Linked DNA regions of Pueribacillus theae. The protein of the gene in region 2 interacts with the protein of the main gene of each other region in a pairwise test. Links are inferred from orthologs where the notes say so. Each region holds a gene or a part of one and is shown on either strand. Other genes may lie near its edges. The genes, in order: mreB, tuf and DCC39_RS10470.

The links.
Region 1: the proteins of tuf (region 2) and mreB interact in binary tests that used the Bacillus subtilis proteins (3 or more experiments, as listed by UniProt). The link is inferred for Pueribacillus theae from one-to-one orthologs.
Region 3: the proteins of tuf (region 2) and DCC39_RS10470 interact in binary tests that used the Bacillus subtilis proteins (3 or more experiments, as listed by UniProt). The link is inferred for Pueribacillus theae from one-to-one orthologs.

The regions. Positions count from the first base shown.
Region 1 is NZ_QCZG01000015.1:19,860-30,640, forward strand. The notes cover bases 2,962-5,898. They hold mreB (rod shape-determining protein), read right to left. Parts: upstream 4,963-5,898; coding sequence 3,961-4,962; downstream 2,962-3,960. Other genes in these bases: DCC39_RS08755 (flagellar hook-basal body protein), read right to left, coding at 2,962-2,991; DCC39_RS08760 (flagellar hook-basal body protein), read right to left, coding at 3,170-3,949; spoIIID (sporulation transcriptional regulator SpoIIID), read right to left, coding at 5,101-5,373; DCC39_RS08775 (M23 family metallopeptidase), read right to left, coding at 5,712-5,898. Also shown: DCC39_RS08735 (DUF342 domain-containing protein), read right to left, coding at 1-787; DCC39_RS08740 (hypothetical protein), read right to left, coding at 949-1,215; 3-hydroxyacyl-ACP dehydratase FabZ, read right to left, coding at 1,428-1,859; DCC39_RS08750 (DNA-directed RNA polymerase subunit beta), read right to left, coding at 1,870-2,127; more of DCC39_RS08755, read right to left, coding at 2,185-2,961; more of DCC39_RS08775, read right to left, coding at 5,899-6,560; spoIID (stage II sporulation protein D), read right to left, coding at 6,627-7,628; murA (UDP-N-acetylglucosamine 1-carboxyvinyltransferase), read right to left, coding at 7,776-9,113; DCC39_RS08790 (YwmB family TATA-box binding protein), read right to left, coding at 9,147-9,890; DCC39_RS08795 (DUF1146 family protein), read right to left, coding at 10,113-10,343; DCC39_RS08800 (F0F1 ATP synthase subunit epsilon), read right to left, coding at 10,427-10,781. UniProt on the Bacillus subtilis protein: Forms membrane-associated dynamic filaments that are essential for cell shape determination. Acts by regulating cell wall synthesis and cell elongation, and thus cell shape.
Region 2 is NZ_QCZG01000004.1:84,236-94,955, forward strand. What follows is about bases 6,232-9,107. They hold tuf (elongation factor Tu), read right to left. Parts: upstream 8,327-9,107; coding sequence 7,136-8,326; downstream 6,232-7,135. Other genes in these bases: rplC (50S ribosomal protein L3), read right to left, coding at 6,232-6,390; rpsJ (30S ribosomal protein S10), read right to left, coding at 6,419-6,727; fusA (elongation factor G), read right to left, coding at 8,446-9,107. In the rest of the region: rpsH (30S ribosomal protein S8), read right to left, coding at 1-58; DCC39_RS03475 (type Z 30S ribosomal protein S14), read right to left, coding at 89-274; rplE (50S ribosomal protein L5), read right to left, coding at 298-837; rplX (50S ribosomal protein L24), read right to left, coding at 865-1,239; rplN (50S ribosomal protein L14), read right to left, coding at 1,290-1,658; rpsQ (30S ribosomal protein S17), read right to left, coding at 1,691-1,954; rpmC (50S ribosomal protein L29), read right to left, coding at 1,976-2,179; rplP (50S ribosomal protein L16), read right to left, coding at 2,169-2,603; rpsC (30S ribosomal protein S3), read right to left, coding at 2,606-3,265; rplV (50S ribosomal protein L22), read right to left, coding at 3,269-3,610; rpsS (30S ribosomal protein S19), read right to left, coding at 3,631-3,909; rplB (50S ribosomal protein L2), read right to left, coding at 3,967-4,797; rplW (50S ribosomal protein L23), read right to left, coding at 4,824-5,111; rplD (50S ribosomal protein L4), read right to left, coding at 5,111-5,734; more of rplC, read right to left, coding at 5,752-6,231; more of fusA, read right to left, coding at 9,108-10,524; rpsG (30S ribosomal protein S7), read right to left, coding at 10,624-10,720. UniProt on the Bacillus subtilis protein: GTP hydrolase that promotes the GTP-dependent binding of aminoacyl-tRNA to the A-site of ribosomes during protein biosynthesis.
Region 3 is NZ_QCZG01000020.1:7,577-15,588, forward strand. The notes cover bases 639-3,566. They hold DCC39_RS10470 (rod shape-determining protein), read left to right. Parts: upstream 639-1,549; coding sequence 1,550-2,584; downstream 2,585-3,566. Other genes in these bases: radC (RadC family protein), read left to right, coding at 639-840; mreC (rod shape-determining protein MreC), read left to right, coding at 2,662-3,534; mreD (rod shape-determining protein MreD), read left to right, coding at 3,531-3,566. Also shown: more of radC, read left to right, coding at 151-638; more of mreD, read left to right, coding at 3,567-4,031; septum site-determining protein MinC, read left to right, coding at 4,098-4,769; septum site-determining protein MinD, read left to right, coding at 4,790-5,584; DCC39_RS10495 (M23 family metallopeptidase), read left to right, coding at 5,754-6,536; DCC39_RS10500 (M50 family metallopeptidase), read left to right, coding at 6,520-7,365; DCC39_RS10505 (ribonuclease E/G), read left to right, coding at 7,399-8,012.

The DNA.
Region 1 (10,781 bases), on a different replicon or contig from region 2:
TACGATTTGTTTCTCGAAAATCCACCGTTCCGTCTTCTCGTTTCTTTGGTTTTAAACTAAATCCTTCAAAATCGATGAAAAATTCAACAAAGCCGTTCTTTCCGTTCTCAGGCGGCAGCCCGTTTGCCACAGTGATTTCTCCGTACTCCTTTAATGTGCATGCTTTGTCAATTGCTTCTTCAGCGATGCCGTAGAGAATTCCTTTTTTATGTAGTTTCGCAATGATGTCATCTCGAGAAAACGAATCAATAGGCTCTTTCATTGTCTTGGCTTTGAGAGAAAGTGTTGGAGCAGGCCCTTCATCCATCGGAACTGTTTTTTCGATATAGCCAGGTGTGACGCATAGTAAAGCTGACAGCTTATCGGCAGATACTCTAATGTCTATCGAAGCCGCTTCTTTTGCAATCTCTTTCCCTTGAATTGAAACGAGATCCCCTTCATTCACTTCAATTTCTTCTTTTATTTCTTTGCCGTTCACTTGCAAAATAAGCTCATCGGACGGAATGATTGCCGGCTTATTCGTTTCTGTTGCATGGAATGATACCCTTCCGTCTTTCAGTTGAATCATGCCCGCTTGTATTTTCTCTTCTGTCGGTTCTTCCGGCGATTCCTTTACACTTTTCTTAGTTACCTTCACAACAGCCGGTTTAACGAGTAAGCCGAATAAACGATCTTCCTCTTCTTCCAGCACTTCAACAGTTACACTCTCAGCCGTTGCCCCTAGTTCTTTCAACGCCTTATCGATGGCTTCTTGAATATTTCTCCCCTTTGCTTCGATGCTATTCAATTGAGTTGCCTCTCCTTTATATAGCTTTTTTCTTCTTATATTTATCTTCGGCTAAGTTTGGCGTTTTTCAATAAGAAAAACGGATTCGCGTTTAAATTGGCGAGTTGCCAATTTCTTTATTTTTCAAAAAAAAGAAACCTGTGAAAAGGCTTCTTTGAAAGTTATTCGTTGATGTTCAATTCTCCGTCTTCATTGAGATCGAAAGGATGCTCGCCATTTTCTTTAAGCCGGCCGTCATTATAGCTGTCTTCGTCAACGAGGTCGAGCTCGTCCATTTCGTCATCCATTTTCATCTCATCTGCTTCATTGACATTCTCTTCTTCCATTTCTGTACGGTTTGTTTCTGGATTATCTATCGTATCATTGCATCCGGCGAGGAAGGATAAACTTAGCATCGCACTTGCAATCATTAGCAAAATTTTTTTCATGTTGTCGCCTCCCTAGATAGCGTTTAGTCTATCCAAAGAGACGATTTTTATGTAGGCTTTTTTAAACGATGCCGTTGATAACCCCGCGCGTACGATTTCCTTACAAGAAGCGAATTTTCCTCTCGGAAAAAAGGTTCTCTTCAAGCAAAATCGTCCCCGCTAAAGTTAAGTATCATCATTGGTTCCTTAACAAAGTCTTATATAAAAAGAAGCTATGCTTTGTCGCCGATTGCGAACATGATTTCAGCTTCACATACGAGTTCGCCGTCAACTGTCGCAATGCCTTTGCCTTTTACCATCACGCCTTTTGCACGGATGATTTCAACGTCGAGCTTAAGTTGATCGCCTGGCTTTACTTGCTTCTTAAACCGGCATTTGTCAATTCCTGCAAAGAAGCCTAACTTTCCTTTATTTTCAGGCTTCACAAGCATGGCAACACCGCCTACTTGGGCCAAAGCTTCCACAATTAATACGCCAGGCATGACAGGATATTCAGGAAAATGTCCGCTGAAAAATTGTTCGTTCGCGGTTACATTTTTGATGCCGACAGCACGCTTTCCTTCTTCAAGCTCAAGTATCCGATCAACAAGCAAAAATGGATAGCGGTGTGGCAAAATGGATTTTATTTCATTACTATCAAGCATCATGAACACCTCATTCTTTTACAACGATATCAGCAATATGCTGCCAAGTGCTTTTTTTGAAAACGTCAAAGGCATTTCCGTCACCTAATACGCCATATCCAATCATCGCTCCAATGGTTAGTGAAAGAATCAGCAAGACTAAAATGATTAACAAACGAAGCCAAATTGGAATAAGCCTTACCCGCGGTTTTTTCACTTTATCTTTTTGTTCCCTTGTCTCGGGTTTGTCAATATTTGGTTTTATTTCCGTTTGTTTCGTTGTTGTCATTATGAGTACCTCATCTTTTTACCATAAAATATAAATTTTTTTCGTTTTTTCTTACGGTTAGCGGAGCTTGTTGACGAGTCCCATCATGTCGTCGGAGATGGCCAATGAACGGGTATTTAATTGAAAATGCCGTTGTGTTTCAAGCAATTTGGCCATTTCTTCAGCAACATCAACGTTAGACGTTTCGAGAACACCTTGCGAAAAGACTTCAAGATTATTTACCGTTTCCAGTACATCTCCGAGAGCAATTCCGGATTCTGGCAAAGGAGCTGAGAAGCGGTTTTCACCGGCAGATTGCAATAATTGAGGGCGATGGACATTCGCAAGTTCAATTTGGCCGGCATCGATCGTTCCACCGTTTTGGAGGGTGACTGTCACCCGCCCATTTTTTGAGATGCTGACATCTTTATAGTTAGCGGGAATTTGAATCGGCCCATTGGCGCCGAGCAATAATGCCCCATCCGCAGTACCTACGTTAAGAAACTGTCCGTCCGCTGAAGGTTGGAAATAAAAGGAACCATCCCTCGTATATTCAATTTCTCCGTTATGTAAAACTTGAAAGAAATACGCCGGCTCTGTTAATGCAATGTCAAGCATCCGCCCCGTATCTTGCAGGGATCCTTGTTCGGTACGCAATGTTGTGCTTGCGGCAGATGCTCCGTGGCCAGCACGGATTCCTAGTGGTGTCAGCCTTCCTGTTTGATCTTGTAAATGATCGATTTGCTGAACGAGCAATTCAGAAAAAGAAACGTCTCTTCGTTTAAATCCATTCGTATTCATATTCGCTAAATTATTCGCAATCGAATCGAGTTTATGCTGAAGCTGTCCGAGTGTAACCGATGCGGCAATCGTTGAGCGATTCACTTGTTAACCACCTTTCAACAACAAATCTGATGGAGAAATTCGAGCTTAAGCTATTCGCCTAGGAATATCACGTCCTATGCCAATGTGAACCTCCGGACTTTTCTCATGGACGGTTCAAAAAGGAGGTTCAACTAAAGGCAGGCCATTCCTGTGGGCTCCGCACGTTTTGAACTTCCTCTTACAATTTTCCAATTTCATTTACAGCCTTATCAAGACTCTGATCGTATGTTTGCAAAACGCGCTGGTTCGCTTCAAATGTGCGGTATGCTTGCATCATTTCGATCATCGTCTGTTCAACATTCACATTTGACCTTTCAAGAAATCCTTGTTGCAGCTGATAAGAAACGTTCGGGTTTCCGATGGCGCTCTCGAGTTCATTTCCCTCCAAACGAAAAAGGCCGTAGCCTTCTTTTACGAGTTCGTTTGCATTTTCGGAAAAGACAACATTTAAGCGGGCAATCTCATTCCCATCCTCAATGATTGTTCCATCTGGACGAATCGTAAAGTTTTCCGTTCTTAAAACAATCGGATTCCCATTCGTATCAAGGACCTGCATCCCTTGGTTTGTAACAAGCGTTCCAGTGCTGTCTATTGTAAAATTTCCATTTCGAGTGTAGCGAACACCTTCGTTTGATTGCACGGAGAAAAATAGTGCCCCATTCTCAGGAAGGTTGCCGTCTATCAGAGCGATATCGGTTTGGTTTTTCGTTTCCATTACATTTCCTTGAAAAAAATTCGGAACCATCTCTTGGAGATAAACACCTGTTGAAAGTTCATTGCTTGAAGATTCATTTCGTTGTTCCAAGTTCGCGATGAGCATACGTGGAAATGTTCGAATGGATGCTTGGTCAGCTTTGAACCCAGGTGTACCCGCGTTTGACATGTTGTTTGAAAGCATCTCTTGGCGGCGCTGTTGCGCGATCATGCCAGAGGCAGCTGTATACATCCCCCGCAGCATATCTTCCCCTCCTAAATGAGTTTCCTTTTTGCTATTTTGTCAATATGCTCAAGCATTAAGCCTGTTCCTTTCGCTACACAGCTCATCGGTTCATCTGCAACGAGGACAGGAACTTTAAGCTCCTCAGCAAAAAGCTGATCGATGCCGTGAAGGAGCGCACCGCCCCCCGTCAAAATAACGCCGCGGTCAATAATGTCTGCTGAAAGCTCAGGCGGTGTTTTTTCCAGCACGCTTTTTGCTGCATGAATAAGATGTGACACAGGCTCTTCCAGTGCTTCCTGTACTTCTTTGGAATTCACTGTAATTGTACGTGGCAGCCCGGATACCATGTCGCGGCCTCTTATTTCAATTTCTTCGTCTCGAGCACCCGGAAATACTGTCGCAACATTCAATTTTATCTCTTCGGCTGTCCTATCTCCGATAAGCAGCTTATATTTCTTCTTTATGTAAGACAGTATTTCTTGATCAAACTTGTCCCCCGCCATTTTAACAGAAGTGGCGGTGACAATGTTGCCCATTGATAAGACGGCAATCTCTGTCGTTCCACCGCCAATGTCGATAACCATATTCCCGCTTGGCTGAAAAATGTCCATGCCTGCGCCGATTGCGGCCACTTTAGGCTCTTCTTCAAGAAAAATTTGCTTTCCCCCACTTTTTTCCGCAACTTCTCTTATTGCCTTTTTCTCTACCGCGGTAATATTTGTTGGTACACAAATGACTATCCGCGGCTTCGATAAAAATCCCTTTACGTTAATTTTGTTTAAAAAATGTGTTAACATCATTTCTGTTACATCGAAATCCGCAATAACTCCATCCTTTAACGGACGGATGGCAACAATATTTCCAGGTGTTCGGCCGATCATCCTGTACGCCTCTTCTCCAACCTCAAGCGCTTTCCCGGTAGTTGTGTCAATTGCTACGATTGATGGCTCATCTAGTACAATCCCCCTTCCTTTGACATAAATAACGACGTTAGCCGTTCCCAAATCGATTCCGATATCCCGTGACAGCATTCATGATTTCCTCCTTGCAAAATTCAATGTATCGTAAGTCCTAAATCCGTATATATAAATTTACCCATTATATGATTATAGCATAAATAAAATCGCAAGGAATAAAAACCATTAAATTTGTTTAAACAATGTTATTTTTTATTTGTTAACCGCTTCCTTTTTTGTGCTTTGCTTATATTTCTTTCTCGTTGCCTCACCTCCGCGTAAATGCCTGATTGATTTGTGGTAATCGAGTATTTGTTTTACTTGATTTGCAAGTTCTGGATTAATATTTGGCAGCCTCTCTGTTAAGTCTTTGTGTACAGTGCTTTTGGATACTCCAAATTCTTTGGCGATGACTCTTACAGTTTTTCTTGTCTCCACGATATATTTGCCAATCTTGATGGTACGCTCTTTGATGTAATCGTGCACACCACTCGCCTCCCTAACTTGGATGTGAGAGATGCGAAATGAGACTTCTCGTGATGCTGTTCGAAGGTAGAATGTAAAAGTCATCAAATTGTAAATCCTACTTCGCAGCGAACCACTTTCTCACCTCTGCCCCTCATAATTTGGTTTGTAACATTTTATTAATGAAGGATCGGTTATATACCAATTAGTCAAGGGGGACAAGAGGTTTTTATTTTTTTCTCTATTCAAACAACGATGCTGCTTGATGCCCCTCGGGTGCGATTTACCTTCCGAGAAGCGGGTTTTCCTTCTTATTTTTCAAAAAAAAAAAAAACAGCTTTGGCATTTTTCCAAAGCTGTTACGCGTTCGTCATTGAAGATGTCGCGTCTTTTTGTTTTGCGTTATTTTCAGTTTTTTCTTGTTTTTGATTATTGTTTTCGTTGTTGTTTTCTTCGTTATTGTTTTCCGCATTATTGTTTTCTTCGTTTGCCTGTTCTTCCAAATCAGCTTCAGATTCGCTTGTTACTTCAGCGTCTTCGCTGCTTGAAATGGCTGATACTGTCTTTCCATAAGAATCAAGCGGGTTTACTGGTTTGCCATTATCACGTATTTCAAAGTGGACATGTACGCCGGCATCTTTGTTAAATTGGTTTCTGCCTGCTTCACCGATGACATCGCCTTGTTCCACTTTGTCTCCGACTTTAACGGATGAGTTAGCAAGGCTTTGATAGATGGTTGTTATGCCATCGCTATGCTTTAATTCAACAACGTGGCCTAATAATGCATCTTTTTCAGCTTTTGCAACGGTTCCACTCATAGCAGCCGTTACGTCGAATGTTTCTCCGCTTTTCAGTGTGTAATCCATTCCCTTGTTTTGGTAGTATTTGTTATTATAAAAAACGAGGGCAGATTCCTGTTCTTCAGCAGATGCCTTTTCATCATAAAATGGCACTTTGACTTCAATATCTTTCGCCAATACAGGCTCAACGAATACTTCCTGCTGTTTTGCAGTAGGCACGGCTTCTTCATCATAGTTATGCGCTGTCCCTGTTCCTTCCTCTTCGGTTGCGGATTCATTGCCATTTTGCATCCACAGGACAGTAGCTATGATAATAGCGGCAACACTTAAATAGACAGCCGGGAAGAACCAACGTTTGCGAAATAGCCTTTTCATTTTTGAAGGCATTTCTTTTTCATGATCTTTCATTTTTATCACCTCAGGAACCATTTTGATCAGATTCCTGGAATAATATACCTATTTATGCAAAAAATATTAATTTTTAACAATTAATTTGCTTTCAAATGGTTCGATGTTGGAAATTTCGATGCCTTTGTAGTAATGTGCAACGATTTCTTCTGCTTTTCTCCCTTCCTTTGCCATGCCATTCGCTCCGTATTGGCTCATGCCAACACCGTGCCCATAGCCTTTTGTGTAAATTGAAACGGTATTCCCCTTCCGTTCAATGGAAAAGTCTGTCGAATTCAGTTCAAGCTTTTCCCTTACTTCACGGCCTGTAAATGTTTTATCTCCAATTTTAATTTCTGCAATCCGTTTCCCTTCTGTCCGTTTCATAATGGTACCGGTGTTTTTTTCTTTTGAAAGTGAGATGCCAAGCTTTTCTTCAAATGCTTTGACAGGCATTGTTTCGCTTGACTGAAATTTAGGCGATACTTTATCCCACGGACTTGCCACGCTTTTTAAATAAGGAAGTTCATTTTCCCAATAATCTTCTGCATTTTCTGTGAATCCGTTGCTCGTTGAAAAGAACGATGCTGTTATTGGCTGATTGTCATACGTTAGAATTTTTCCTTTCGTTTCTTGAACCGCTTTTTGAATGCGTTCATATTTCCATTGGAAATCTTTTCCCCAAAGTTCTTTTAGTTCGTCATGACTGAGGTAAACTTGGTGAAGAGGAGTATCTGTTACAACTGCCCCTTCCGGTAAATTCATTTCTGCAGGATGAAGCAGCTGTTTTACAATGTACGTTCTTGCTGCCAATGCTTGGGCTTTAAGTGCCTCCAGTTCAAAGTTTGCCGGCATTTCTGAAGAGAGAACCCCAGCTACGTAGCTTTCAAGCGGGACATTTTCTACTTCTTTTTTTAATGTGCGATACACAGGAATATCAATTTTTTCTTCTTCTTGTTCAGGTTCCGCCACTTTTGTTTGGATGTCGCTTTTCTGTTTTTCGCTTGAGGAAAAAGGAAGAACGATTAAAGTAGGTATAAGAATGACAATTGTTGTTAATAAAGATAAATAGAGTAAAATTCGTTTCATATATGCGCTCCCCTATAATAGTTTTTTCCTTATATTTTATGGGGAGAGACAGGCTGTTAGAACAAAATGAAAAACTTGAAATTTGAAAGCATGATTAATACAAGCACTTAATACAATTTAAAAAAACGACAGCAAATGTGTCGTTTTTTAAGCAAAATTTGGATTTACTTTTAAAATGGCTGGTTTGCTTTGAGGGATGGCTTCTTTCTCTTTCACTGGAACTGGTTCTTCGATTACCCGTTCAATATTTGCACCCAATGATGCAAGTTTTTCGGTCAGATTCACATAGCCGCGATCGATGTGATGCAGTTCAACAACTCTTGTACAGCCTTCAGCGACGAGGCCTGCAATAATGAGGGCGGCACCGGCTCTTAAATCTGTTGCAGCAACTTCTGCACCTTGTAAGTTGCAGCAGCCTTTTACAATAGCTGAACGCCCTTCAATTTTAATATTGCCATTCATTCGGCGAAATTCTTCAACATGCATGAAGCGATTTTCAAACACCGTTTCAGTGACGACGCTTGTGCCTTTTGCTTTCAATAAAAGAGCCATCATTTGAGACTGCATATCTGTTGGAAAACCTGGGTGGGGCATTGTTTTAATATCGACCGGCTTTAATTCTTCAGGGCCGATGACACGAATCCCATTTTCTTTTTCAATAATTGTCACGCCCATTTCTTCCATTTTGGCGATCAACGGACGTAAATGTTCGGAAACGGCCCCTTCAATAAATACGTCTCCACCTGTAATCGCGGCAGCGGCCATAAACGTCCCCGCTTCAATCCGATCACAGATGACAGTGTGCGTCGCACCGATAAGCTCCTTGACCCCTTCTATCCGGATTGTTCCTGTTCCTGCACCTCTCACTTTTGCACCCATTGCATTTAAATAATTCGCAAGACAGACAATTTCGGGCTCTTTTGCGACATTTTCAATGATTGTCGTGCCTTCTGCAAGTGTTGCTGCCATCATAATGTTTTCCGTTGCACCGACGCTAGGGAAGTCGAGGTAGATTTTGGCTGCTTTTAGTTTTCCGTCAACAAAGGCTTCGATGAAGCCATTGCCGATCTGTACCTTAGCGCCCATCGCTTCAAAACCCTTTAAATGCTGATCGATTGGTCGCGACCCAATTGCACAACCCCCTGGCAATGCAATTCGGGCGTGACCGCGTCTTGCAAGGAGAGGTCCCATGATAAGAAAAGATGCGCGCATCTTTCTTACCGATTCAAACGGAGCTTCCGTCTTTAAGGCGTCTGTTGCGTCTACAATGATTTGGTTATTTTCGAATGTAATTCCGCAATTTAAGTTTTCCAGCACTTCTTTGATTGTATATACATCTGCAAGGGTAGGCACATCATTAATAATGCTGATGCCTTCTTTTGCTAATATTGATGCAGCTATTACTGGCAAAACGGCATTTTTTGCCCCTTCCACTTTGACGGAGCCTTCCAGCCGTCTACCACCACGGACAATGATTTTTTCCAACATATTCCCCTCCGCGTCGAGTTAATTTCTTTATTAATATTCATTTAATAAAATAGGTGTTCCAATCAATACTTCTACAGGAGTATTTTTGCCTTTGTTTCTAAGTGCAATTTGAAGATTCATTTTCTTTTCTTTCGTTTCCAATGATGTTTGCCACAATTCAGTATATGCGGATAGGGAAACGAACGTTTCTTCATGAATTCCTTCGACAAAATCCGCGTCAAATTTATGTATGATTTGTTCCGCCCGCTTACTCAAAGCAATAACCATTGTATCATTGATTTTTCCTGAGATACAAGAGAAAAAAGAGGGGTTTGATGAAAATAGTTCGCTAGTACGAGTCGAAAAAAGGCTGAATGCGTCGTTTTTAACCTTTTCGCTCCAACGTTTACCAGTCATACTATAGGAAAGTACTGAATAATAGTGTTCATCTAAACGATGTGTCGAAATTGTTAACGTTTCGGTGATGTTCCCGTCCTTTGATTTTTTGGTCCCTTTCACAATGATCGTTTCACCTTTGTATTCCGGTTTTCCCCAAGTAAAATCAAGTGTTTTATTATGTAATTTGTCTACCCTTGATTTATACCCCTTCCAATCTGACTCAAAACCAGAATTTTCCTTGGCAGTCATGGTCCATCCGGTCATTTCGATTTTGAGCTCATCCATCGCTTTAGCCATATCATCCAAAGGATTCATATGCTTTGCATCCGTTTTGTATGTATGATGAACCATGGCAATAATGAACAAAACGAGTGATATCAATCCAATTTTTTTCACTGTAAAACACTTCCTCTCCTTATTCATCAGTTTGGACAAGAAGAGGATGAACATACATGGAATTTTCAGTCATCTTTCGACAGAAACTTTTCGTTCGTATGTTCTAAAAGTTGACAAAAAGAGCAAGAAACCGCAAAAACGAAGTTGACGAAGAAATTCGGCAGCTTAAAATGTTATTAAAGGTTCACGTCCTGTGCACCTCAGACTTTTTAGGACAATTTTTTAAAATAAATAGCGTAGCCTTGTCGCCCATTCCAAATAATTGATGAAGAAATTTCCAACAAGAGACCCGATCGCAATCGTGAGTAAAATGAGTAGTGTTTTTGCTTGAGGACTGTTTGGATTTTTTAAAAAAATATCTAGCCTAAATGTTTGCAGCGCCCACCACGTAACGATAATAAAAACAAGCTGAATAATAATATTAACGATGGCTTGAACTCCAAAACCTTCCATTTGTCTACTCCCTCCTGAAGCCATTTTAAGACAGACTTAGACAGAAAAAACACCAAGTGAAGGTTCACTTAGTGCTTAACCTGTTACTCCGCAACTTCCAATCGGGTTATCGCGCGCCTAAGGGCTAATTGTGCACGGGCAAAATCAATTTCATCTTGTTTTGCTTCGTTGAGTCTTTTCTCGGCACGTTCTTTAGCTGCTCTCGCGCGGTTTACGTCGATTTTGTCAGGCAGCTCAGCCGCTTGTGCCAAAATGGTTACTTGTTCCGGCCTTACTTCGATGAAGCCGCCGTGCACAGCCACAAGTTGTGTCGAGCCGTCTTTTTTAAGGCGAACGGGATTAACCGTCAATGGGGTGACGAGCGGGATATGATTCGGCATAATGCCAAGTTCCCCGCTTTTTCCCCTTACACTGACAATTTCTGCCTCACCGTCATAA
Region 2 (10,720 bases):
CAGTATTCGCGTTGCGAATTCTGGTAAGCATATCTGCAACTGGATCTGTCATGACCATTTCCTATTTACCTCCTTCCCCGAAACGGGATTACCAACTGGCTTTTTTTACGCCAGGAATTTGACCTTTATATGCGAGTTCACGGAAACAAATACGGCACAGTTTGAACTTGCGAATGACTGAATGAGGACGTCCGCAGCGTTCACAGCGGGTGTATTCGCGCACTTGATATTTTTGTGGGCGCCTTTGTTTAGCGATCATTGATTTTTTTGCCACGCTGTAACCTCCTTAACTATTCGTTATTTTTGAAACGGCATACCAAATTGTAAAAGTAATTCCCGAGCTTCTTCGTCCGTTTTTGCAGTTGTTACAATCACAATGTCCATGCCACGAACTTTGTTCACTTTATCATAATCAATTTCCGGAAAAATCAATTGTTCTTTAATGCCAAGTGTATAGTTGCCTCTTCCGTCGAATGCTTTTTTGGAAACGCCGCGGAAATCGCGCACACGTGGAAGTGATACCGTAATTAATTTGTCTAAAAAGTCATACATGCGTTCTCCGCGCAGTGTTACTTTCACTCCGATTGGCATTCCTTCACGTAGCTTGAAGCCGGCAATTGATTTTTTAGCTTTCGTAATTAACGGTTTTTGTCCTGCAATTGCTGCTAATTCTTCAACTGCGCTGTCTAGAACTTTCGGGTTTTGGACCGCATCTCCTACGCCCATGTTAATGACGATTTTTTCAATTTTAGGCACTTCCATGATGGAAGAATAATTGAACTTGCTCATTAAAGATGGTGTGATTTCTTCTTTGTATTTTTCTTTAAAGCGATTCATGCCGTGTAACCTCCCTCCGGCTGTAAGTTATTTATCTTCAATAGTGAAATTCTCAAACGTATCAAGAAATTCGCCAGATTTTTTTGCGATGCGTACATTTTTTACAACCTGTACTTTCTCACCGTTGACTTTTTTGTAGCCTGCTACTTTTTTGTATCCTACGCGTGTCGGTTCATTTGATTTCGGATCGAGCGGCATGACGTTTGAAACGTGAATCGGCGCTTCCATTTCAACAATGCCGCCTTGCGGGTTCATTTGTGAAGGTTTGGAATGTTTTTTCACAACATTAACGCCTTCTACGATGACACGTTCCTTTTTAGGATAAGCCGCAAGGATAACCCCTTGCTTTCCTTTATCTTTGCCTGAGATGACTTGAACTTTATCTCCTTTTTTTACGTGCATAGCGATCGTGCACCTCCTTAGATTGCAACATTACATCCTCGTTCGATTGATTAAAGTACTTCTGGAGCCAATGAAATAATTTTCATATATTGATGGTCGCGAAGTTCACGGGCAACCGGACCAAAGATACGCGTTCCGCGAGGGCTTTTGTCATCACGAATAATGACTGCAGCATTTTCATCAAAGCGGATGTATGAACCATCGTTTCTGCGCACACCGCTTTTTGAACGAACGACGACTGCCCGAACAACATCGCCTTTTTTGACAACGCCTCCGGGTGTTGCTTGTTTTACCGTACAGACAATAACATCTCCAATATTGGCAGTTTTACGCCCAGAACCGCCGAGCACTTTTATACATAACACTTCACGTGCACCGGAGTTATCTGCGACTTTTAGACGAGTTTCTTGTTGAATCACTTGATAAACCTCCTTCCGGACTTTGCTTCTTGTTATACGATGATTGATTCTTCAACAATTTCTACGAGACGAAAACGTTTGTCTTTCGAAAGGGGACGAGTTTCTGCGATTCTTACTACGTCACCGATTTTTGCACTATTGTTTTCGTCATGGACTTTATATTTTTTTGAATACTTGACGCGTTTCCCGTAAAGCTTATCTTTCTTGTACGTTTCAACGATAACAGTGATCGTTTTATCCATTTTGTCAGATGTTACGCGCCCAGTGTAGGTTTTTCGGTTATTGCGTTCACTCATTGTTTTGACCTCCTCTCACGATTATCCGTTATTGATGCCAAGTTCTCTTTCACGTAAAACGGTTTTTGTCCGCGCAATGGATTTGCGAACGTCACGAATGCGGGCTGGATTCTCTAATTGACCAGTTGCTAGTTGAAAACGCAAGTTAAACAATTCTTCTTTCAACGTTTTAATTTGCTGTTCAATTTCAGCAGTCGTCAATTCACGAATTTCTTTAGTTTTCATTTGAGTCACCACCCATTTCTTCTCGTTTTACAAATTTCGTTTTGATCGGAAGTTTATGAGAGGCTAGACGCAATGCTTCACGAGCGACTTCTTCGGAAACACCTGCAATTTCAAACATGATTTTCCCTGGCTTTACAACCGCTACCCAGCCTTCCGGCGCACCTTTACCTGAACCCATCCGAACTTCTAAAGGCTTCGCTGTGTATGGTTTTGATGGGAAAATTTTGATCCATACTTTACCGCCACGTTTCATGTAACGTGTCATGGCAATCCTTGCTGCTTCAATTTGGCGGTTTGTAATCCAGGCTGATTCTGTTGCCTGCAATCCGTATTCTCCAAAACTTATTTCTGTCCCACCTTTTGCATTGCCTTTCATTTTTCCGCGATGCTCTTTACGGTGTTTTACACGTTTTGGCATTAACATAATTATTTTCCTCCTTCCTCTTGTTTCGCATCCTTTGTCGGAAGGACTTCGCCACGATAAATCCAGATTTTCACTCCTAGTTTACCGTAAGTCGTATCCGCTTCAGCCGTGCCATAGTCAATATCTGCACGCAATGTGTGAAGTGGCACTGTTCCTTCGCTATACGATTCCGAGCGAGCGATATCTGCTCCGTTTAAACGGCCGGAAACTTCTGTTTTGATTCCTTTTGCTCCCGCACGTACTGCACGTTGGATTGCTTGTTTCATTGCACGGCGAAATGCAACACGGTTTTCCAATTGAGTCGCGATATTTTCAGCGACTAGTTTCGCATTGATATCAGGCGTTTTGACTTCAAAAATGTTCACGTGAACCTTTTTGCCTGTCAGTTCGTTTAAAGCTTTTCGAAGTGATTCGACTTCAGAACCACCTTTACCGATGACCATGCCAGGCTTTGCCGTTTTAATCGTAATATTTACACGGTTTGCAGCCCGTTCAATTTCGATGCCCGCAACTGCTGCATCTTTTAAGCGCTTTTCAATGTATTCACGAATTTTGATGTCTTCATGAAGAAGCTTTGCATAATCTTTATCCGCATACCATTTTGAATCCCAGTCACGGATGACACCAATTCTGAGCCCTACTGGGTTAACTTTTTGACCCACGCATTATCCCTCCTTCTTTTCTGAAACTACGACCGTAATGTGGCTCGTTCTTTTATTGATACGGCTTGCGCGGCCTTGTGCCCTTGGACGGAAACGTTTTAGCGTAACGCCTTCGTCAACGTAAGCTTCGCTTATATAAAGGTTGTTTGCTTCCATTTCATAGTTATGCTCAGCATTTGCAATCGCTGAATTCAATAGTTTCTCTACGATTGGAGAAGCCGCTTTCGGTGTGTGTCGTAAAATCGCAATTGCTTCACCGACCTCTTTCCCGCGAATTAAATCGATTACGAGGCGGGCTTTGCGAGGAGCAATGCGTACTTGTTTTGCAGTCGCTTTCGCTTGCATTGATGAAACCTCCTCTCAACTTAACGTCTTGTTTTTTTGTCATCGGCAGCATGGCCTCTGTACGTACGAGTTGGTGCAAATTCGCCTAATTTGTGGCCAACCATGTCCTCGGAAATGTAAATAGGTACATGTTTTCTCCCGTCATATACAGCGAGTGTATGTCCGATGAATTCAGGAAAAATCGTTGAACGGCGTGACCAAGTTTTGATCACTTTTTTCTCGTTCTTTTCATTAAGAGCTTCAACTTTTTTCATTAAATGATCGTCTACGAATGGTCCTTTTTTCAAACTGCGACCCACATTTGTTCCTCCCTTCGCGATTGCGCTACGGTCCCTTTGAACCGTAGGTCAACCCTTTTATTTTTTACGGCGGCGCACAATGTATTGATCAGATGGTTTGTTTTTCTTACGTGTTTTGTAGCCAAGTGTTGGTTTACCCCATGGGCTAACAGGAGATTTGCGTCCGATTGGCGCTCTTCCTTCACCGCCACCATGCGGGTGATCAACAGGGTTCATAACAGAACCACGAACTGTCGGGCGTTTTCCAAGCCAGCGGGAACGTCCTGCTTTCCCGACATTAATAAGCTCATGTTCAACGTTGCCAACTTGGCCAATTGTTGCGCGGCAAGTGGCTAATACCATTCTCGTTTCACCGGAAGAAAGTCTTACAAGCACGTATTTTCCTTCTTTTCCGAGAAGCTGGGCCTCTGCACCTGCAGAACGGACTAATTGGCCGCCTCGGCCAGGTTTTAACTCAATGTTGTGGATGGTTTGGCCGACAGGAATATTTTGGAGTGGCAATGCGTTGCCAAGTTTGATGTCTGCTTCAGGGCCTGACATAATCTCCATTCCAACCTGCAATCCTTTTGGAGCAAGGATGTAACGTTTTTCTCCATCAGCATAATGAATAAGTGCGATGTTTGCAGTGCGGTTTGGATCATATTCGATCGTAGCAACGCGCCCTGGTATTCCATCTTTGTTTCGTTTGAAATCGATAATGCGGTATTTCTTCTTATGGCCGCCACCTTGATGGCGCACTGTAATACGGCCTTGATTGTTTCGGCCAGATTTTCTATTTAATGGTGCTAGAAGTGACTTTTCAGGTTTGTCTGTTGTAATTTCACTGAAGTCTGAACCAGTCATTCCGCGGCGTGCATTTGTTGTTGGTTTATATTTTTTGATCGCCATTTTTTTCCCTCCTTCACGTCGTTCTATTAAACACCTTCAAAGAAGTCTAGCTCTTTGCTTTCAGGTGTCAATTGTACAATCGCTTTTTTGCGGTTTGGCTTATATCCCGAGTGGCGTCCAAAGCGTCTAAATTTCCCTTTGTAATTCATTGTGTTTACCTTTTGAACTTTCACACCAAAAATCGTTTCAATGGCGCTTTTGATTTCCGTTTTGTTTGCGCGCGGGTCAACTTCAAATGTATATTTTTTGTCGCCCAAGGTTTCAGTGGAACGTTCTGTAATAACGGGGCGCTTAATAACATCACGTGCGTCCATTACGCTAGCACCTCCTCTACCTTTTCAGCTGCGTCCTTCGTCATAATGAGTTTGTCATGGTTGACGATGTCAAGCACTCTTACATCCGCTGCTGTTGTTACACTCACTCCAGGAATATTGCGTGCAGATAATTCAACGGTTTCGTTGTGATCATTTGTCACGATTAACGCCTTTTCGTTAGCTTTTAAGTTCGATAGAATCGCTGCCAAATCTTTTGTTTTTGGCGCTTCCATAGAAAGCTGATCAACAACGATAAAGTTTTCTTCTTTCACTTTTGTTGAGAAAGCTGATTTCAACGCTAATCTACGAACCTTTTTAGGAATTTTGTAGCTGTAGCTTCTCGGTGTTGGACCAAATACAACGCCTCCACCTACCCATTGCGGCGAGCGAATGGAACCTTGGCGTGCACGGCCAGTTCCTTTTTGCCGCCAAGGCTTGCGGCCTCCTCCTCGAACAGCAGAGCGGTTCTTCGTTGCATGCGTACCTTGTCGTTGTGCTGCCTGCTGCATAACGATGACATCAAAAAGAACATGATTGTTTGGCTCAATTCCAAAAATGTGATCAGAAAGCTCGAGATCACCTACTTTTGAGCCCTCTTGATTTAAAAGTTCTACTTTAGGCATCGGATAATCCTCCTTTCTTACTTGGCTTTTGCTGCTTTAAGTGCAGCTTGAATTGTCACATAGCTTTTTTTAGGGCCTGGCACGTTGCCTTTGATTAAAAGTAAGTTGCGTTCAGCATCCACTTTGACGATTTCTAAGTTTTGCAACGTCGTCCTTTCACCGCCCATTCGTCCTGGCAGTGCTTTTCCTTTAAAAACACGGGCCGGATCAACTGCTCCCATTGAGCCCGGGCCTCTATGATAGCGTGAACCATGGCTCATTGGTCCGCGTGATTGGTTGTGCCGTTTAATCACACCTTGGAAACCTTTCCCTTTGGAAGTTCCAGTTACGTCTACTTGTTCACCTTCGCTAAAAATATCTACTTTCACTTCTTGGCCAACTTCATATTCGGAAGTGTCTACCCCACGAATTTCTTTTACGAAGCGCTTAGGTGCTGTATTTGCTTTAGCAGCATGGCCTTTTTCTGGTTTTGACGCACGTTGTTCTTTTTTGTCTTCGACACCGATTTGAATTGCTTCATAGCCGTCCGTTTCGGCTGTCTTCTTTTGAAGGACAACGTTTGGCAATGCTTCAATCACTGTTACAGGAACAACGTCGCCGTTTTCCTTAAAAACTTGCGTCATGCCAATTTTTCTTCCTAAGATTCCTTTACTCATTGTTTTTCCACCTCCTAATGTTCCGTCCTTACAATTTGATCTCGATATCAACGCCAGAAGGCAAGTCTAAACGCATAAGCGAATCAACCGTTTGTGGTGTTGGTTCGATAATGTCAATCAAACGTTTATGAGTACGCATTTCAAATTGTTCACGTGAATCTTTGTATTTGTGTACTGCGCGCAAAATTGTATAAACCGATTTTTCAGTTGGCAACGGGATTGGACCCGAAACCTTCGCACCTGAACGTTTCGCAGTTTCAACAATTTTTTCAGCTGATTGATCCAAAATTCTGTGGTCGTACGCTTTTAACCGAATGCGAATTTTTTGCTTTGCCATTATTTTCCCTCCTTCATCGCCCATTTTTTTTAGCGCTTGTTCAAAAAGCCTTACAGAAGTTAGTTATTGATGAGTACAGCTTAACGTTCACTAGCTTTTGCGGCTTTTCCATCAGCGCATAATAGACAGTTCTCCGCGAAAATTTCCTGCACACGGGCCATGGCAAAGGGGCCGGGTGTGTCAGCAACCTTTCACTTCATCGCTGCAATCAATGACTAACATTCAACATTATATAGAAATAATGCGGCGAATGCAAGTGGCGCCAACGTTTTTCTTGTTTTTGGCCACACTTTACCTATTATAGAGACTCCAACAGTTGATTGCAAGATTTTTTAAGTGTTTGTGAGAAATGCGCAAAAAAAAAAAAACTGAGCCCCCCATATAAAGAGAGCTCATAGATTTAACTTCTTATTCGATAACTTCTGTTACTACTCCAGAACCGACAGTACGTCCACCTTCACGGACAGAGAATCTTGTTCCGTCTTCAATTGCGATTGGAGCAATTAATTCTACAGTCATTTCAACGTTATCGCCAGGCATTACCATTTCAACGCCTTCTGGAAGTGAAATTGTTCCAGTTACGTCAGTCGTACGGAAGTAAAATTGGGGGCGGTAGTTTGAAAAGAAAGGTGTATGTCTTCCGCCTTCTTCTTTCGAAAGAACGTAAACTTCAGCTTTAAATTTAGTATGAGCCTTCACTGTACCAGGCTTAATTAACACTTGGCCACGTTGAACTTCTTCACGGGAAACACCACGAAGAAGAGCACCAATGTTGTCCCCAGCTTCAGCGTAGTCGAGAAGTTTACGGAACATCTCAACACCTGTAACTGTTGTTTTCTTAGGTTCTTCAACCAAACCAAGAATTTCAACTTCATCTCCAACTTTTACTTGTCCGCGTTCCACACGGCCAGTCGCAACTGTACCACGTCCAGTAATTGAGAACACGTCCTCAACAGGCATCATGAACGGTTTATCTACGTCACGCTCAGGAGTTGGAATATACTCGTCAACTGCATCCATTAATTCAAAGATTCTTTCAGGCCAGTCACCTTCGCCTTCAAGCGCTTTTAAAGCGGAACCTTTAATGACTGGTACGTCATCACCAGGGAATTCGTATTCGCTTAAAAGATCACGAACTTCCATTTCAACGAGTTCTAGCAGCTCTTCGTCGTCTACCATATCACATTTGTTCAAGAAAACGACAATATAAGGAACACCTACATTACGAGAAAGCAGAATGTGTTCACGAGTTTGAGGCATTGGGCCGTCAGCTGCAGATACAACAAGGATGGCTCCATCCATTTGCGCTGCACCTGTGATCATGTTTTTTACATAGTCAGCGTGTCCTGGGCAGTCCACGTGAGCATAGTGGCGGTTTTCAGTTTCGTATTCAACGTGGGAAGTCGCGATTGTAATTCCGCGCTCACGTTCTTCAGGTGCACCGTCGATTTGATCGTAAGCCATTGCTGTACCACTGCCGTATTTGCTGTGAAGAACAGTTGTGATCGCAGCAGTCAACGTTGTTTTACCATGGTCAACGTGTCCAATCGTACCAATGTTTACGTGTGGTTTAGAACGGTCAAATTTTTCTTTAGCCATTTCTATTTTTTCCTCCTTAATTAAGAAAAATAATTTTTTAAGTAAGTTAATCGAATAGACGACAGGCGTCTATCCTCGATTATAGCAAATGGAAACTTTAAACAATAGTGACAAGTTGATCATTCACCTGTCGCTTTTTTAATAATGTCTTCAGCAATCGATTTCGGAACTTCTTCATAATGGTCAAAGTGCATAGAGTATACTCCACGGCCTTGTGTATTAGAACGAAGCGATGTTGCATAGCCAAACATTTCCGAGAGCGGCACGAATGCATTGATCACCTGTGCGTTCCCCCGGGCAGTCATGCCTTCGACTCGTCCTCTCCGGCTTGTGATGTCGCCCATAATGTCACCCATGTACTCTTCAGGCACAACGACTTCAACTTTTACGATTGGCTCAAGAAGGACTGGATTACAAATTTCTTTTGCTTTCCGGAGCGCCATTGAGGCGGCAATCTTAAACGCCATTTCACTTGAGTCAACGTCGTGGTAAGAGCCATCATAAAGCTTCGCCTTAATGTCAATCACTGGGTAGCCTGCCAATAGGCCATTCTCAAGCGCATCTTTGAGGCCCGCTTCAACAGCCGGCACATATTCCCGGGGAACAACCCCACCGACAATGGCGTTCTCAAATTCAAACCCTGCGCCTTCTTCAAGCGGTTCAAATTCAATCCATACGTGTCCGTATTGGCCACGCCCGCCAGATTGGCGAATGAATTTACCTTCACATTGCCCGGCTTTACGAATGGTTTCACGATAGGCAACTTGAGGAGCTCCGACGTTTGCTTCAACTTTAAACTCGCGTTTTAATCGGTCAACGATAACATCGAGATGAAGCTCACCCATTCCAGAGATAACCGTTTGTCCCGTTTCCTCATTTGTTTCCGTTTTGAACGTTGGATCTTCTTCAGCAAGTTTTGCAAGAGCAATCCCCATTTTATCTTGGTCGTTTTTCGTTTTTGGTTCGATTGCGACAGAGATAACTGGCTCAGGGAATTCCATTGATTCAAGGATGACAGGGTGTTTGTCATCACAAAGCGTGTCACCGGTTCCCGTATCTTTTAAGCCAACCCCAGCAGCAATATCCCCTGCGTAAACGGTAGAAATTTCCTCGCGGGAATTTGCGTGCATTTGTAAAATGCGGCCTATTCGTTCACGTTTTCCTTTTGTTGAGTTCAAGACATACGATCCTGAATTTACCGTTCCGGAATAGACACGGAAGAATGTTAGCTTACCAACGAATGGATCGGTCATTACTTTAAACGCTAAAGCGGAGAAAGGTGCGTCATCACTTGACTCTCTCTCTACTTCTTCCTCAGTATTAGGCACAGTTCCTTTGATAGCTGGAATGTCCGTTGGAGCTGGCAAATAGTCGAGAACAGCATCGAGTACAAGCTGAATCCCTTTATTTTTAAACGCTGAGCCGCATAATACTGGATAAAATTCAACATTCAGGGTCGCTTGGCGAATCGCTGCTTTAAGTTCTTCATTCGTAATTTCTTCGCCTTCAAGATATTTCATCATTAAATCTTCGTCTAATTCAGCTACCGCTTCAATGAGCTTTCCGCGGTGTTCTTCAGCTAATTCCTTCATATCATCAGGAATTTCGCGTGCATCTGTACGGGTTCCAAGATCATCTTCATAAAAGTAAGCTTTCATCTCAATAAGATCAATCATGCCTTCAAATTGATCTTCAGCTCCGATTGGAAGCTGAATCGGATGGGCATTTGCTTCAAGACGATCATGAAGCGTTTGTACAGCATTTAAGAAATCTGCACCGATTTTATCCATTTTGTTAACAAAAACAATTCTCGGTACACCATAAGTAGTCGCTTGCCGCCAAACTGTTTCTGTTTGAGGCTCAACACCTGATTGGGCATCAAGTACGGCTACTGCTCCATCCAATACACGAAGAGAACGTTCAACTTCCACCGTAAAGTCTACGTGTCCAGGCGTATCAATAATGTTGATGCGGTGGCCTTTCCATTGGGCGGTTGTCGCTGCAGAAGTGATGGTAATACCGCGTTCCTGCTCCTGCTCCATCCAGTCCATTTGGGCGGCACCCTCATGGGTTTCACCAATTTTGTGAATACGGCCAGTGTAGAACAGAATACGTTCTGTTGTCGTTGTTTTACCGGCATCAATGTGAGCCATGATTCCGATATTTCGTGTATTATTTAAGGAGAATTCTCTAGACATACTTTTTTTCTCCTTTCTCATGTGAGATAAGTAAGTTGTTTAGTATATTGAGGCTGTTCAAATAGCCGAAAACTCCCTTTCTATTTGAACATGCACTAATTACCAGCGGTAGTGAGCAAATGCTTTGTTTGCTTCTGCCATTTTATGAGTGTCTTCACGCTTTTTCACTGCAGCACCTGTGTTGTTCGCTGCATCC
Region 3 (8,012 bases), on a different replicon or contig from region 2:
AGCTTTTTTTGAAAAAATAGTACTCCATATCCCGCCTTCCGTTAGAGCAGGATCCTTCGTTTGTCAACACGTTCGATTTTACTCCATTTTTTCCACAACTAGAAACATTTTTCTATCAGTTTTCGTTTATTAAATAGAAGAGGTGACGCCATGGAAAAATTTCCTATTATGATTCGTGATGTTCCAGAAGAGGAGAGGCCGAGGGAAAGGCTTGTAAACAGGGGCGCTGCGGCGTTATCTAATCAAGAATTGCTTGCGATAATTCTCCGAACAGGAACTGTGAAAGAATCCGTTTTGGAAATTTCCCAACGCTTATTTATGCATTTTGAAGGCTTGAGGCGATTAAAAGATGCTACGATTGAAGAATTGACTGAAATAAAGGGGGTCGGTGAAGCAAAAGCGGTTCAAATTCTTGCGGCGATTGAACTCGGCCAGCGCGTCTGGAATTTAAATCCAAGTGAAAAATACACGATTCGCTCACCAGAAGATGCTGCGAATTATGTAATGGAAGAACTGCGTTTTCTGAATCAGGAACACTTCGTGTGTGTGTATCTCAACACTAAAAACCAAGTGATACATAAACAGACTGTTTTCATCGGAAGCTTAAATGCATCGATCGTCCATCCGAGAGAAGTGCTGAAAGAAGGGATTCGGCGTTCTGCTGCTTCCTTTGTATGTTTTCATAACCATCCGAGCGGCGACCCGTCCCCAAGCAAAGAAGATATCGATGTCACGAAACGTTTAGCCGAATGTGGAAAACTTATTGGAATGGAACTGCTCGACCATCTTATTATCGGTGACAAAAAATATATTAGCCTAAAAGAAAAAGGCTATGTCTAAGCACAAGCCTTTCATATTCCCTTCCGAAAAATTTTCACAGTAAAATGCCACTTTTTGAGCGCTTCATAAAAGAGGTTGTTCAAAAAGCCCGGAGGCTTACAGGAGATAAGTCGGTTCGACGTTATCACAAGACGTGGTTTATTAGTCGAACTTCAATTAAGGCTGCGAATCTCTTCGCCAGCTTGCTTTTCCGCTCCTCAACTAATTGAAAGAAGCTATGTACCTGCGTCTACAAGCATTTTGCTCCGAAGCCTGATTCCTCGGCGCAACTCGCAGCGGATCGTAGAAGTATTGCTCGTCTCTTCGATGCTCAGAGCTACGCTTCCTCGACGGAGCCAGGATGGCGACATTTCAACGTTGGCTACAGAGACGCGGCCTGCCTTTAGTTGAAATATCCTCTCGTTGTCCTCCTTTTTGAATACAAAATAGAACTTTTTATATAAGTCGATTTTCTCCTATCATTTTCATGCTTTTTAAAGTATAATCGAACTTGTTGATTATTTTTATCCTGCTCTAATGGAAGCTGGGATACTTTTGAGATTTGGGCACGGTTTTCGTCTTTAATTTGCTTTCACTCTTTGGGCATAAAGGGCCCAATTTCAGCGAAAGAAAGGCCACGTCCTGTGGTCAACGTTCAAACCAACTCACATCCTGTGAGTCCCTGTAGTTTTTGAACAACCTCTTTTAGGAATGAAGGGAGTTTTAATATATGTTTGGTGGATTTTCAAATGCAATGGGGATCGATCTTGGAACTGCGAATACGCTTGTCTACACAAAAGGAAAAGGTGTCGTTGTCCGCGAACCGTCCGTTGTAGCGATTATAAAAGATACTGGCCAAATTGAAGCTGTTGGCAATGATGCGAAAAATATGATCGGCAGGACACCGGGAAATATTGTTGCTGTGAGGCCGATGAAAGATGGCGTGATTGCTGACTATGAAATGACGTCCACGATGTTGAAATATTTTATTCAGCAAGCCCAAAAAAAGGGCTTTTTCTCACGCAAGCCAAATGTGATGGTCTGTGTTCCATCTGGAATTACAGCTGTTGAGAAGCGTGCCGTTGAAGATGCGACAAGACAAGCAGGGGCACGCGAAGCGTATACAATCGAAGAACCTTTTGCTGCTGCAATTGGTGCTGACTTGCCTGTTTGGGAGCCAACTGGAAGCATGGTCGTCGATATTGGCGGCGGAACGACCGAAGTAGCGATCATTTCATTGGGCGGCATTGTGACAAGCCGTTCGATTCGTGTGGCTGGAGACGAAATGGATGAAGCGATCATTCAATTCATTAAAAAGAACTACAATCTTATGATTGGGGAACGGACCGCCGAAACATTGAAAATGGAAATTGGATCTGCTTCTGTAACAGAAGACATGGGTGAAATGGAAATTCGTGGCCGAGACCTGTTAACTGGGTTGCCAAAAACGATTTCAATTAGTGGAAAAGAAGTGGCTGAAGCGTTAAGTGAAACAGTGAACAGCATCATTGAAACTGTAAAAATTACGCTTGAAACAACGCCGCCGGAGCTTGCGGCTGATATTATGGATCGTGGCATCGTTTTGACCGGTGGCGGTGCTTTGTTAAAAAATCTTGACAAAGTTTTAGGAGAAGCGACCAACATGCCTGTTGTCGTTGCTGAAGAACCTTTAGAGTGTGTTGCGATTGGAACAGGAAAAGCATTAGAAAATCTTCACTTGCTTCGTTCGAAGACAGGCATCACATCGCGTTCGAAATCACGCTAATTTTAACGACCGGAAGTTAGAACAAATCAAACCTCTATTCTCTAACTTCTAACCTCCAAATTGAAGTAGGTGTTTCCATGCGTCATTTTTTTTCTAATAAAAGACTGATTATCCTGCTTATCTCAATCATCGTGCTTGTTGCAATGATCGGTTTTACTATGAAAGAGAGAAGTACATTAAGCAAACCCGAACAGTTTTTTAAAGACTCGGTTGCATTTGTGCAATCCATCTTTTATAAACCCGCTAAAGCAGTAGCGGGTTTCTTTGAAAACATTTCCGATTTAAAAAACATGTATGATGAAAATAAAGTTTTAAAAGCTAGATTGGATGAATATGCAAAACTTAAAGTAGATTATGAGGATATAAAAAAAGAGAATGATGAATTAAAGGAATTAGTCGGAAAGAAAGACAGCTTGCGGGAATACAATATCATCTCAGCAAGCGTCATTGCCCGTTCTCCGGACCGGTGGAACAACCGCATTACAATTGATAAAGGAAGTGAGGATGGGGTTGAGACCAATATGGCTGTCATGACTCCAGCAGGTTTAATCGGCAAAGTGAAAAATGCCCAGCCATTCTCAAGCACAGTTCAACTTATTAGCGATGTTGATCGAACAAATCGAGTTTCCGCTTTCGTACAAGACAAGCATGATATATTTGGAGTTATTGACGGATATGATCCCGAGAAAAAAGCGTTGCTTTTTAATAATATAAGAATTGATATTGAAGTGAAAAAAGGCGCTAAAGTTGTAACCTCAGGACTTGGAGGTGTTTTCCCTTCAAATTTAATGATTGGTGAAATTATTGAAGTGAAAAACGATAAATACGGGTTAACTCAATCTGCACTCGTTAAACCTTCTGCCGATCTTTACGATATTAATAATGTGATGATCGTGAAAAGGAAAGCGGAAGTGATTACCGATGGACAAGAAAAGGAGGAGGAACGTTGAAACGTATTTTCCTTCCTTTGCTTCTTTTCTTTTTTTTCGTGTTTGAGGGAACAGTTATGCAAGTCGTTGCACCTGAAAATTACGGTTCCGAATTGGTGTTAGTTCCACGTTTTACAATGGTCATTATTGTATTGGTTGCGATTTATCATTCAATTCCTAAAGCCGTTGTTTATGCCATTGTAACAGGTCTTCTGTATGACATTATTTATACGGACTTAGTTGGTGTATATATGTTTTCAATGGCGATTACAGCATATATCGTTGGCCAGTCCGCCAAAATTATCCATGTTAATGTGATCGTTGGATTGCTGCTTACAATGATTGCGATAGCGATTCTTGACTTTCAAGTGTACGGTTTATATACATTAGTGGGAATTGTCCAACTCCCAATAAAGCTATTTCTCTATGAACGGCTTTTCCCAAGTTTAATCCTAAACAGCGGTTTTTTTATTCTTATGTTTTTCCCAATTCGAAAATTGATTGACAAGATTGACTAATTTTCGATTGGAAGAAAAGGATTTCGATTTCATGTTGTTGAATATCCTATGTTGAGGTGAATCATCATGGTAGAAAAGCAGCAATACGTTACAATCAAAGGTACGAAAGAAGGATTTACCCTAATCCTAGATGATCGCTGCTCTTATGATGACTTGCTGTATGAAATTGAAGAAAAATTGTCTGTGAATACACGTGAGAGCAAAGATAACCGGCTTGTCCCCGTTTTTTTGGAAACCGGCAACCGGTATTTAAACCAAGAACAAATTGATAAAATTTCTGAACTTGTACGCAAGAAAAAAAATCTTTCCGTGGAGGACATTCATTCAAATGTCATAACGAAAGTGGAAGCGGAAGAAATGCATAAAAAGAATCGAATCGTTTCAGTGGCGAAAATGATCCGTTCAGGGCAAGTGTTATCCATAACGGGTGATTTGCTTTTAATAGGGGATATTAATCCAGGCGCAAAAGTGGAAGCGACCGGCAACATTTTTATAATGGGCGTGCTAAGAGGGATTGCCCATGCAGGAATAGATGGCAATATAGATGCCGTCATTGCAGCGTCACGAATGGAGCCTTCCCAGCTTAGAATTTCGGATATCGTCACAAGGCCCCCAGATCATACAAATGATTCGGGCCATGACATGGAGTGCGCATATATAGATAAAGAAAAAAACCAAATCGTACTTGAAAAAATACAAGCCCTACCTTGGCTACGGTCAGAATTAACAAGGCTATAGGGAAAGGAGCATCTAATACAATGGGAGAAGCAATTGTCATTACATCCGGAAAAGGCGGTGTTGGAAAAACAACGACAACCGCTAATATAGGTACAGCACTCGCACTTTCAGATAAAAAAGTGTGCTTAGTCGATACGGATATTGGGTTAAGAAATTTAGATGTTGTGATGGGGCTGGAAAATCGAATCATCTATGATCTTGTTGATGTAGCAGAAGGCCGCTGCCGCTTGAAGCAAGCTTTAATCAAAGATAAACGGTTCGAATGTCTTTACATGCTGCCCGCAGCACAAACACAAGACAAATCAGCCATTCAACCAGAACAAATAAAAAACATCATTAATGAACTTAAGCAAGATTATGATTACGTATTGATTGATTGCCCGGCAGGGATTGAACAAGGGTATAAAAATGCTGTCGCTGGCGCTGATAAATCGATTGTCGTTACAACGCCTGAAAATTCTTCAGTCCGTGATGCTGATCGCATTATAGGACTGCTCGAACAGGAAGACATAGAGCCGCCAAAGTTAATTATTAATCGAATTCGTGGAAATATGGTCAAAAGCGGGGAAATGTTAGATGTTGATGAAATTGTCAATGTTCTCGCCATTGAGCTGTTAGGCATTGTCGTTGATGATGAAAGTGTCATTCGCGCTTCCAACAAAGGAGAACCGATTGCTCTGGATCCTACAAGTAAAGCATCGCTTGCTTACCGAAACATCGCAAGAAGGATACTTGGCGAATCGGTGCCGCTCTTATCCTTTGAAGAACCTAAAGGTTTTTTTGCAAAATTCAAAAAGTTTATTGGCATTCGTTAAAAACTCCCAACCTATTTTTGGGAGCTTTTTAGATTAATATAAGTATAAATTTGCTTTGTCGCAAATTTAGACCAATCCGGCTTCTGACCCCTGACTTCTGTTTCATGTTCTATCTCTCAAGGACAAGTCATAACATGTAGAGAGTATAAAGGACAGAGGAAGGGTGCATATGGGAAACAATTTGGATCGTTTTCGCAAGAGGCACAGAAGGCGTAAAGCTTTACGTAAAAATTACCGATCATTTCAAGCGAATCGCCCAAGCGAGGAAACTCACAATCACTCAATCAACACTTTGAATGAAGAAACAGAACGGATTCATCCTTTGTTTTCGAAAGAAACGTTTTTATTAAAATGCTTACTTTCTGTTACCCTTTTTTTCGCGGTGGCCATTTTATTCAAACAGCCTGAAGGCAAATTTGATAAGATTCGCCAAGCGATCGTTTATTCATTCGAGCATGATTTTCAGTTTGCAATGGTGGGGAATTGGTACGAAGAGCAGTTTGGAAAGCCTTTAGCACTTCTCCCTGAAAGTCTTACCAAAAATGAAAAGGATAAGGAAACAAAAGTAGTAAATAAACAAGAAAATTCGTATGCCGTTCCTGCAACGGGACGTATTGTAGAACCATTTGAAAAGGAAAAAAAAGGAGTGATGATTGAAACAGATAGCAAATCAGTAATCGAATGTGTACAAGACGGTTGGGTGGCCTTTGCAGGCAAGCGTGACAATTTGAATAAAACGGTTATCGTTCAGCATAACGACGGCAGTGAGTCATGGTATGGCAACTTAGACGAGGTTGATGTTGCGCTCTACGATTATATAAAAAGCGGCGACCCAATCGGTAAAGCCTCAATCGATGAAAAAGGTAAAAATGGGGTTTTCTTTTTTGCATTGAAACAAGGGGAATCGTTTATTGATCCAATCCAGGTGATGTCTTTTGATAAAGCGAATTGACATTCATCCACTTACGTGGTTTGTGTTCGGCATTGCCATTATAACAGGTTTTTTTCGTGACTTAGTCCTGTTATTTTCTATTATCTTCATCCATGAACTGGGTCATTATAGTATGGCCCGTTTTTTTAATTGGCGTGTCCGTAAAATTGTTTTATTGCCTTTCGGAGGTGTGGCGGAAGTCGATGAACATGGGAACAGGCCATTTAAAGAAGAGTTTTTAGTTGTCATCTTTGGTCCTTTTCAACATATTTTACTCATTGCTCTTGGGTTTGTTCTAGCGCATTCGGGATTGTGGACGCCCGCTTTTTTTGAAAAATTTCTTGCTTTTAATATGATGATTCTTATTTTTAATTTACTTCCAATTTGGCCATTGGATGGGGGCAAACTATTATTTTTAGCTTTTGCCTACTTTCAGCCTTTTAAACGAGCCCATCATTCTCAATTGCTTTTTTCCTCGATTTTTTTATTCCTTTTTGTTTGTATAACGATAACAATGTATAATTTCAACCTGAACTTGCTTATTATTCTTATGTTTCTGGCTTTTTCCATCTATACGGAGTGGCGCCATCACTACTATGTTTTCCTCCGTTTTTTATTAGAAAGGTATGAGGCCAATAAGGGCAAAGGAGGAAGGCAAAAACCAATTCATGCAAAACCAAGCCATGTACTTGAACAAGTATTAAAACGATTTCAAAAAGGTGTCCACCACAATATTTTAGTGCGGGCCGATGACAAACTGATGACAACAGATGAACGGAAATTTCTAGATGCCTATTTTGCTAAAAAAAAATACAGAACTACTATTTCTGAATTATTTCGGTTAAAATAGCCGGTAAATGAAAAGTATTTGTGGAGGAATGGCGTGCGAAAATTTTTTATTTCCAATTGGCAAGGTAAAACAATCCTTGCGGTTACGGAAAATCAAAAAACAGTGGAAATAATCGTTTGTAACAAGAAGATTGGGAAACTCGGAAACATATACAAAGGGATTGTGAAAAAAAGCAAAGAAGCAATGGATACGTATTTTGTACAAATTGGGCAAAATGAAGATGGTTTTCTTCTCGCAAAAGACTGCTTAGTTGAGCGGCTTGAGCACGGAGAAGAAATTGTTGTCCAAGTTGTAAAAGAAAGAAGCCGGTTCAAAAGTGCAAAGTTAACGATGAAATTGTCGTTTCCCGGAGTTTTTCTTGTTTATTCTCCATTCGCGGATTATGTGGCAGCATCAAAAAAAATGTCCAATAATGAAAGGGATAAATGGATATCTTTTGCAGAAAATCAGAAGCGTGGGCATGAAGGATTCATCATCCGAACGGCAGCGAGCGATTCAACTCTTGAAGAAGTTGAGAGAGAACTGAAACATTTAAGACAAACGTCGAGTCGCTTGTTATGGGAAAGCAATCATTTACATGCCCCTACGCTTTTACACGAAGGCTTTGATTGCATTGAACAAGCATTTCACAACTACATCTCATCAGG